DNA from 3 places in the Sphingobium sp. LB126 genome. Region 3 is predicted to be linked to each of the others. Evidence: predicted binding sites of a transcription regulator. Region 3 holds the regulator's gene; each other region holds the start of a gene.
What was found. The regulator LexA, encoded in region 3, represses DNA repair genes until DNA is damaged. The targets are predictions, from matches to a motif close to GTTCCNCNCTTGTTCT.

Region 1 (3,274 bases), 1.2 Mb from region 3:
GCAAGCGGCGGGTCTATGTGGCCGAAGCCAGCCTGATCGCTGCGGATGGCGAGGAGGTCGGGCGCGGCACTGGTACTTTCATGCGGTCGCAATTCCCGCTCTCTTCGCTGCCGGGCTATGCCGCCTGACCGACCGACCGGCGCTCGGCTGACCAGCGCGATGCTGGTCGGCATTCTGCTGCGGCGCAGCGCTGCGGAGGGCGGCTTTATCACGATACTCGTCAAGGGCGATGAAATCAGCGGTTCGATCCTGATTCAAGCGCTTGAAAAAGGACGGGAACTCGGCCTCTTCGAGCGCGTTTCTGACTTTGCGGGCGGCTATAGCCTCACCCGTTGCGGTCCGGAGCCGGAAAAGGGCGCTGAGGCCATGGCGCAATATCTTGCGCGCCGGCGACGTTCGGACCCCGATCTGTGGGTCATAGAGCTTGATATCGCGGATGCGGAACGGTTCGCCGCTGAAACGATCTGTTAACCGTTGACTCACTTTCCGCGCGCGGGCACAGGCCTCCGACGCTTTCAACGCGCAGGTTGCCGATTTCGTCCATGGGGGGCGGATGCGGGTAAACACGCAGACGGGGGGCGGCCGGGCGTCGGTGTATTTTGGGGTTTTTTGACGTCCCCGGCCAAGAACCGCACGATTTTGAGTTATAATGAGTTTCCGTCTCAAGGCTGCGATCATCGCGGCATTTGCCCTTTCCGCCACCGCGGCGGTCACTGCGGCCGACATGTCGAGCGCTTCAGAAGCTGCTCCATCGGTCACGTCCCTTCCGGGGATCACTGAGCTCAATGCAGCTCCGGCCGGCGTCAAGCCTGCCGTCACTTTTGCCGCGCCGCGCGAGATCGCGCAGCCGCTGGCCCCTCTTTCCAACAGCGACGATGTGAAGGCCGACAATCTCGCCGCCCTCGTGGATGCGCAAGGCGCCCCTGAGGATGTCGCAGGCGACATGAAGTGCCTGGCCGGCGCCGTTTATTTCGAATCCAAGGGCGAAAGCCTTGAAGGCCAGTTGGCCGTTGCCCGCGTCATCATCAATCGTGCCAAATCCGGCCGCTTCGCCGACAGCCTGTGCGGCGTCGTCTACCAGCCGGGTCAGTTCAGCTTCGTGCGCGGCAATGGTATGCCGTCGATCCGGCTGGGTAGCGAAAGCTGGCGCGAAGCCGTCGCCATCGCCCAGATCGCGATGGACGATAGCTGGGACAGCAAGGCTGAGGGCGCGCTCTATTTCCACGCGCGGCGCGTTTCGCCGGGCTGGGGCAAGCGCCAGCTCGCCGCGATCGACAATCATATCTTCTATCGCTGACGCGCTTTCGCGCCAGGCGCGAAGGGGGTGAAGAAGGGCCGGTTCGGTTGTCTGCCGAATCGGCCCTTTTCTTTTGTTCCCTTCCTGTTCTAAGAACCGGGAATGGAATCCGATCTTTCCGACAGTTGCTCACCCTTGACCGACGGCACGGCGCTGGCCGTGGCGCGAGGCACGCTGCGCCTGTTCTTCCGGCACGACATGAGCGGGATTTTGGAAGTGCCTCTGCCCAATGGCCGGCGTGCCGACATCATGGCGCTGGATGGGGCGGGGCGGATCACCATCGTGGAAATCAAGTGCAGCCGCGCCGACCTGCTCGGCGATATGAAATGGCCGGATTATTTCGACTATTGCGACCGCTATTTCTGGGCAGTGCCGTCGGGTTTCGACCTGTCGCTGTTTGAAAGCGAAGCGCTATGGCCGGGACGGACGGGGTTGATCGTCGCGGATCAATATGACGCCGAACTGGTACGGCCGGCGCCCATGGAACCGTTGGCCGCCGCGCGGCGCAAGGCGGAAACGCTGCGCTTCGCCAGGCGCGCGGCGCGGCGGCTGACGGCGATAACAGACCCGGATCATGCGGCGGAACTGGGCTGGTAGCGCGGGTGAGGGCGGGCATTTCCATTGCACGTCACCCCCGACTTGATCCGGAGTGACGCGATTGGCAAGGTCAGAAACGGGCCGAAATCAGAATATTGGCCCCTGTACCGGGCCCTTGGGCGCAGTCACGGTCTTGGCCGCGCTCAGCGCCTCCACCAGCCCCGGCGTGCGGGAATCGCGCTCTGCATAGTCCCGTGCCGACATACCGGCGATCGAATCGCGTTTGTCGGGATTGGCGCCCTGCGCCACCAGCAGCCGGACGAGCCCGACATCGCGGAGCTGCACCGCGCGGATCAGCGGGGTTTCACCGCTGCCATTGGCCTTGTCGACCTGGGCATTATAGGTGAGCAGGCTGCGCGCTCCTTCCTCGAAACGGGCCTGCACCGCATCCATCAGTGGGGTATTGCCATTATTGTCGGTCAGGTTCGGATTGGCGCCCTTGGCCAGCAAAAAGGTCAGCCATGTATTGTCGCGCCGGGCGACGACCAGGTGCAGCGCGGTGTCGCCCGTGGTGACGTCGCGGCTGTTGATGACGGTGGAGCCGGGCTTCTGGATGAGGTCGGTCACCTTCTGCCCGTCGGCATCCTTGACCGACTTCAGAAAATTGTAATTGTCCGAAAACTGCGCCTGGGCCGCGACCGGCGACAGCAGCGCCAGGGCCAGAGCGGCGGCGCGGCCAACGCCCATCCAAGCCGGAAAACATCCTGTCATTTTGTCCATAGCCCCGTTGGGATTTGCAAATCGGGCCATAGCAGGGCATGGCTGGCGGCGCCATGAACAAAGCTCTGATTTCGCTCGTCCTGCCGCTGATCGCCCTGCTGGCCGCCTGTAATATGGGGCCGGGCGGCAATGCATCAAGCGGGGAAGGGAGCGTTCAGGGCGATCTGCACGGGGCAAGCATCGGCGCGCCCTTCACCCTGACCGATCAGGACGGAAAGAAGGTCCGATGGGAGGATTTCAAGGGCAAATACCGGCTCGTCTATTTCGGCTATACCTATTGCCCGGATGTCTGCCCCGTCGATCTGCAACGCATCGCGCAGGGTTTTGCGAAGTTCGAGAAGGATAAGCCGGCCCTGGCCGCCAAGGTCCAGCCGATCTTCATCAGCGTCGATCCGGAGCGCGACACGCCCGCCGTCCTCAAGACCTATGTCGCGGCGTTCCACCCTCGCCTGATCGGCCTGACCGGCACGCCTGACGAGATCGCCAAGGTGGCGAAGGATTTCGTCGTGCTCTACAACAAGGAAAAGGCGGAAGGGGCGAGCGGCTATCTGGTCAGTCACAGCCGTACGCCTTATCTGTTCGATGCCGACGGCGCGCCGGTCGCGCTGGTGCCGGTGGATGATCCGGGGACGCCGGATGCCGATGAGGGCGATCCCGCCA
Region 2 (3,274 bases), 680 kb from region 3:
CCACCATGCGCCGGATTGAAGGAGCCGCCCAGAAGGCCAATTCGATTCATGCTTCCGCCCATGCCAGTTGGCGCTGGCGGGGGCAAATTTCATCGATGATCAAACCTCCCTGAAATTCCTTAACGGGCTGGATCATATGTAGGTGGCTGAAGCCTTATAATTAGGATGCTAATAATTATGATCCTATTCCGCGGCATCGGGCAGGGCCTCCGGCAATGCACGGACGGCTTCGGCCGAGGCGGGCTCGCGGACGAGCGCTTCCACCGGCTCAAGCTCTTCCAGTTCCTTGCCGCCGGTTTCGATATTGAGGTCGCGCAGCTTGCGGCCCGTCACCAGCACCCGGCTTTCGAAACTGCCGACGAAGCTGTTATAGTCGGCCACCGCGCCGTTGAGCCGGTTGCCGAGCTTCTTGAGCGACCCTGCGGCTGCGGCAAGCCGTTCATAAAGTTCCTTGCCCAGCGCGCCGATCCGCTTGGCCTCGTCCGCCATCTTCTCCTGTCGCCAGACGGCTGCGACGGTGCGGGCGATGGCGATGAGGTTGGTCGGGGTCGCCAGCAGCACCCGCTTGCCGAAGGCATAGTCCCAAAGCTGCGGATCATGTTCCAGCGCGGCCGAGAGGAAATGTTCACCCGGCACGAACATGATGACATAATCGGGCGCCTCGTCGAACTGGTCAGCATAGCTTTTCCGCCCCAGCGTCTCGACATGGGCGCGCATCGCGGCGGTGTGGGCGGACAGGAAGCGCTTCTTCTCCTCATCGCTCTCCGCGCCATAGGCGTCCTGATAGGCATTCAACGACACCTTGGCATCGATCACCAGCGCTCGCCCACCGGGGACGCGCAGGATGGCGTCGGGGCGCAGCCGGCCATCCTCGCCCTCCACGCTGACTTCGGTTTCGAAATCGACATGTTCGCTGAGGCCGCAGGTTTCGAGGACGTTGCGCAACTGCTGTTCGCCCCAGCGTCCACGCGCCTTGGGTGCATGGCGCAGCGAATCGACCAGCCGCTGCGCCTCGGCCCGCACCGCTTCCTGACCCGTCTTCATCGATTCGATCTCGCCGCGCAGGATGCCATAGGCCTCTGTGCGCTGCTGCTCGATCTGGGTGATCTTCTGGTCATAGCGCTGGATCGTCTCGTTGACCGGGTGGAGCAATTGCTTGAGCTGTGCCTCGCTCTTTTCATGCGCCTGCGCCATGCGCTGGTCGGCGCGTTCGAGGAAATGGCTCTGCGCCTGATGCAGCAGCTTGCCGCCAATCTCGCTGAACTGCGCCGAAAGCTGTTCCTTGGCATCCTTGAGCGCGGCGATCTGCGCTTCGAACGCTTCCGCCCGTGCTTGGGTATCGGATCGCAGAGCCGCCAGTTCGCGCGCCGCGACTTCCCTTGCCGAGCGTTCCGTCTCCAGCTTCTGCGCCAGTTCCGCCGCCTGTGCCGTACGCTCCTGAGCCACGACCAGTTCCTGAAGCGCCGCGTTGCGCTGGGCCGAGGCGATGTCGAGCTTGTCCGCCAGATCGGCCTTTTCCGCCGCCAGCGGCGCGACCGACTTGCCCCTCAGCAACCAGCCCAGGCCCAGTCCGACGACCAGTGCGATGAGCGAGAGAATGACGGCCAGGCTGTTCATGGATACCCCTTTATGGAACGAAAGGTGAACCTAGCGGGGCGGTGTCATCGCCGCAAGCCTCGTCATGTCAAGATCGGTGATCGCGGGCGGCGGAAGCGGCATGACGTCATGGCATCCACTCCACGGGCATCAATGCCGTGTTCCCCGCCCTGCTGAAAGTGTATGAGGGGGAAGCACGGGCCCAGGGCGGGCGCATGAGGGGCGCGCCATGCCGCTCCGCTGCTGAAGGGAGGCGTCATGATCCTCGACTTTCTTTCTCTGCCGCAGTTCATCGCGCTGCATGTCGGCGTCAGCCTGATCGGCATATCGAGTGGCCTGATCGCACTTCCGGCCCTGGCCCGGGGTTGGTGGGTGCCGCGCACGCAGGCGATCTTCCTGGTGTCGACGCTGCTCACCAGTCTTAGCGGTTTTCTCTTCCCGTTCCACGGTTTCACCCCCGCGATCGGGGTGGGTGTGATCTCTACCCTTGCCCTCGCGGCGGCCTTTGTCGCGCTGTTCGCCCTCGACCGGGCAGGCTGGGCGCGGGCAGCCTATGCGGTCAGCGCGACCGTGGCGCTGTGGCTCAACCTCTTCGTGCTGGTGGTGCAGGCATTTCAGAAGATAGCGGTGCTGAGCGCCCTGGCGCCGGCCGCCATGCTGGCCATGCAACTGCTGTTGCTGATCGCGATGCTGGTCCTGGGCGCGGCTCTCCTGCGGCGCGCTCAGGCCGACGAAGCGCGAAAGGCGGCGAGGCGGGTCACCGCCTGATCCAGTACCGTGTCCGATTTGGAAAAGCAGAGGCGGACCAGGTGCGTCACCGGATGCGCGGGGTAGAAGGCGGAAATCGGGATGGCGGCGACGCCCGCCTCATCGATGATCCGCTCGCAGAAGGTCACGTCGTCCAGCACGATGCCAGAAGCCGGCAGATCGATGGTCACGAACCAGGTCGCGGCGCTGGCGTTCACGACATAGCCCGCCGCGCGCAGCCCCTCCACCAGCCGGTCGCGCGAGGCCTGATAATCGGCGCGCATCGCGGTGAACCAGCTTTCCGGCTGCGCCAGCCCTTCGGCCACCGCCCATTGCAGATGGGGCGGGGTGGTGAAGGTGATGAACTGATGTGCACGGGCGAGCAATGTGGCGATGGCGGGCGCGGCGCACATCCAGCCGACCTTCCAGCCGGTGACCGAGAATATCTTGCCCGCCGATCCGATCTTCACCGTGCGATCCCGCATGCCGGGAAAGCCCATCAGCGGTTTGTGCGCGATATCGTCGAAGGTGACATGCTCCCACACTTCGTCGCAGATCGCGATCAGATCGCGGGTCACGCAATATTCGGCCAGCAGCGCCAGTTCCTCGTCGCGCAGGGCGATGCCGGTCGGATTCACCGGATTGTTCATCAACAGGAAGCGGGTCTTTTCGGTGACGGCCGCCGCCAACGCCTCGCGCGTGATCCTCCATGCGGGCGGTGTGAGGCGCAGGACGCTCGCCACCCCGCCCGCCCGCTCGATCAGCGGCAGATAGGCGTCGTAAAGTGGTGCCAGGACCAGCACCTCGTCGCCCGGCCGCACAAGGGCGAGCAGGCTGGCGGCGATCGCCTCTGTCGCGCCGGAGGTGACGATGACCTCCTGCGGCTCGAGGTCGAGGCCCTGGTGGCGGGCATAATGCGCTGCCACCGCCG
Region 3 (3,274 bases):
GCCCATCTCCATGCGGGGCATTGGTCAGGCCCTGAGTGGGGCGGTGTCATGCCTGCTACCGATATTGGCGTTCGGCTCAGAATAAGATTTATCCGCAAAGTCCGGCGCGTCGATTTAGTTCTGCGCGTATACTCATGCACAGGTCGAGGTCAGCAACCTTTTGAATATGTGCTGAAAATCGCGAACAGCTATAATGCCCAAGCGGGGCAGACACTTGATATTCCAATTGTTGATATGGGCATCCCAACAGCGGGATGGGATCACAAAAGGAAGCGCGGCTGGGGGCCGCTCAAAACAGAGAATTTTATTGGCGGGTCGAGAAACGTAGCCATCCTTGAGTGTCACGGGCGATGGCTGACGCAGCGGAGAAAAATCTATATAGAAATGATCAGTCACGTTGGCCAAAAGCTTTCGCCATGCCTCTATGTCCAAGAGGAGGGCGATGACGTTTTTGATACGTCAGCACAAAACAAGCTTGGAATTTACCGATATGACGGATGATACGAATAAGCGCTTCGACCGACTACTAGATGCAATGGCCCACGGCCACGCGCCTGTCAGCGGGAAAAAGAAACCATTAGGCGATCCAGCATCAGATGCGGAACGTCGCGCATATTGTGGCGAAACTCGAACTCCGCGAGATACTTCGAAAGATGCTTCTCGCTGACATGAATGTGAGTGCCGTTGATCCCGCGCTTTAGCTGCGCCCAAAAACCTTCGATGCCATTCACGGTCGTTCCAGTCGGGCCGACATACTGATCGGCGCTGTGGTTGACGGTCTTGTGCCAGTAGCCCTTGAACTCGCCCAAATTATCGTAGCTGATTAGTTCGTCCGTGTGGATTTCGCTGTAGGGCTTCACGTTGTTGAAAACGTGCGGTTCCAGCGTTGCGCGCTTCCGGTTCGGAACAACGCGGGTGATAACGTCGCCGTTGCGCTCGTGCATTCCGATCACGATGGCCTTGTTGTCACGGTAGTTACCCGCGCCTTTACCTTCCTGCTTGCCGCCGATGTAGGTTTCATCGACTTCCACGATCTTGCCGAAGCCGCCCACCGGATCATCGCCGTCAAATTGTCCCATATATTCGCGGATCATGTGGCACATGCGCCAAGCAGTCTTGTAGGTCACGCCTAGCTGGCGCTCGACTTCCTTGGCGGCAACGCCGTTCCGCGAAGCGCAGAACTGGAACATGACAAAGAACCAATCGCGCAGACTGGTGCGAGTGCGGTCAAAGGGCGTTCCAGCAGTCGGGTAAACCTGCGCGCCGCAATACTCGCAAGCGTAGGAGCGGCGGCCCTTCACGCGGTAGAAATGAGCCGACTTGCCGCACTTCTCGCAATCATGGCGGTTCCCGTAGCGGACGCGCATCAGATGATCGAGGCAGCTATCCTCAGTCGGGAAGCGGTCTTGGAACTGGCGCAGCGTAGGGGCTTTGTTGCTCATGCCTATTCTATGCCATATCCGCTTACTTGTTTCAAGGGGATAATAACCAAGCGCTTGACTTCCCCTTTTTCGTTTCCTATGCGTTCTCCATCCGTTCCAAGGAGGGCAAGCAGGCATGTTGACCATCAAGCAACAGGAATTGCTGAGCTTCATTCAGACCCGGCTGGAGGAGGGAGGCGTGTCCCCGTCCTTCGAGGAAATGAAGGAAGCGCTGGATCTCAGGTCCAAATCCGGCATCCATCGCCTGATCAATGCGCTGGAGGAGCGCGGTTTCATCCGTCGGCTGCCCAACCGCGCCCGCGCGCTGGAGGTTCTGAAACTTCCCGAGGCCATGCATCGCAATGCGCCGAAAGTCATCACGCCGCCCAAGCCGCAACTGGTGGCAAGCGCTCCGATCGCCGCCAATGACGTGCTGGAAATCCCTCTGCACGGACGGATTGCGGCGGGCGTGCCGATCGAGGCCCTGGAAGGGCAGAACATGCTCTCCGTGCCGGCGGCGCTGCTGGGTTCCGGCGACCATTATGCGCTGGAGGTTGCGGGTGATTCCATGATGGAGGCGGGCATTCTCGACGGCGACTTCGCATTGATCCAGCGAACCGACGTCGCGCGGGAAGGACAGATCGTCGTTGCCCTGATCGACGACAGCGAAGCGACGCTCAAATATTTCCGGCGCGAAGGACCCAAGGTCCGGCTCGATCCGGCGAACAGCGCCTATGAGCCGCAAATCTACGATCCGCAGCAGGTCCGCATCCAGGGCAAGCTCGCAGGATTGCTGCGCCGCTATAATTGAGAGGATCGGCGCAGCCTGAACGCGGACCGCGCAATCCAGGGATGCTCGTCATCCACGCTTCTGACGGTGCGGACGAAGGGGACTTCGAGGTCAATGGCCAGCCCTCCGGTCCGCGCAAGCAGGCGCCGGTCCGCTTTCAGCCAGCGTGGACGGCAGGAAACGGGGAGGAACCGGTCGCTGATCACGATATCCGCCCGTGCACAGTCTCGGGCCAGCACCCCGCTCTCGATCCTGGCGCTGCTCCGCGTCACCAGTATGTCCCAGTTCCGTCCATCGCCCTTCAACCGTACCGCACAAAGGTCAGGTGAACAGCGCGATGCTGGCATGGCAGCCATCGCTTCCAGCATACCGTCATAGCCGGCGGTTTCGGCGAGCGCATCGCGCACATAGCCTCCGGCCCTCTCCCGCAAAATAGCCATGCCCCCGCTCGCGGTCCGGACCGCCACATGACGACCGTCTCCCGTTATCAACAAGGTGGGCGGCCCGCTTTTCAGGATCATCGCTACGCCCGCCGCCGCGGGGATCAGCCCTACCCAGCGCCATCGGCTGCGCCACAGCAGGCACCAGAGCAGGCCTGCAAGGATCAGCGCGAAAATCCCGCCGGACTGCGCGGATGATCGCATGATCGCCCAGGGACTGGACGCCACCCCATGCGCAACGAGCAGCAACAGATCGAGCGCGCGTGCAGTGAGCCACCAGAAGGGCGCGCCCCATCCACACAGATCGAACAGCAAGGCGAGCGCTTCCAGCGGCATGATGACAAAGGTGGTGAGCGGAATCGCCACCAGATTGGCGATGGCCCCCAACATTCCCGCCTTGTGAAAATGGAAGATGGCGATCGGCGCAAGCACCAGTTCCACCACCAGCCCCGTCGCCAGCATGGCCAGCAAGTGCCGGCCCAACCGACGCCAACTGGCCTCTTCCCGTGCGGCGATGAAGCCCCGGAAACGCGGATGCTCACCCAACGCGACCAGCGCGACCACGGCGGCGAAGCTCATCTGGAAACTGGGACCCACCAACGCCTCCGGCCAGGCCAGCAGCA

Region 1: the regulator LexA is predicted to act here: its motif matches at 1,373-1,388, upstream of CAF53_RS07535 (MmcB family DNA repair protein).
Region 2: the regulator LexA is predicted to act here: its motif matches at 1,632-1,647, upstream of rmuC (DNA recombination protein RmuC).

What each region holds. Positions count from the first base shown of each region.
Region 1 covers NZ_NETV01000001.1:1,538,884-1,542,157, reverse strand. Annotated here, with positions in the region: gene CAF53_RS07550 (PaaI family thioesterase) at 1-128, shown strand, start outside; gene CAF53_RS07545 (DUF1491 family protein) at 118-471, shown strand; gene CAF53_RS07540 (cell wall hydrolase) at 650-1,297, shown strand; gene CAF53_RS07535 (MmcB family DNA repair protein) at 1,400-1,894, shown strand; gene CAF53_RS07530 (ankyrin repeat domain-containing protein) at 1,982-2,581, opposite strand; gene CAF53_RS07525 (SCO family protein) at 2,653-3,274, shown strand, end outside.
Region 2 covers NZ_NETV01000001.1:2,104,967-2,108,240, forward strand. Annotated here, with positions in the region: gene CAF53_RS10240 (nicotinate-nucleotide adenylyltransferase) at 1-50, opposite strand, end outside; gene rmuC (DNA recombination protein RmuC) at 184-1,617, opposite strand; gene CAF53_RS10250 (hypothetical protein) at 1,855-2,364, shown strand; gene CAF53_RS10255 (aminotransferase) at 2,319-3,274, opposite strand, start outside.
Region 3 covers NZ_NETV01000001.1:2,781,539-2,784,812, reverse strand. Annotated here, with positions in the region: gene CAF53_RS27100 (hypothetical protein) at 1-501, shown strand, start outside; gene CAF53_RS13665 (IS1595 family transposase) at 558-1,442, opposite strand; gene lexA (transcriptional repressor LexA) at 1,558-2,232, shown strand; gene CAF53_RS13655 (ComEC/Rec2 family competence protein) at 2,223-3,274, opposite strand, start outside.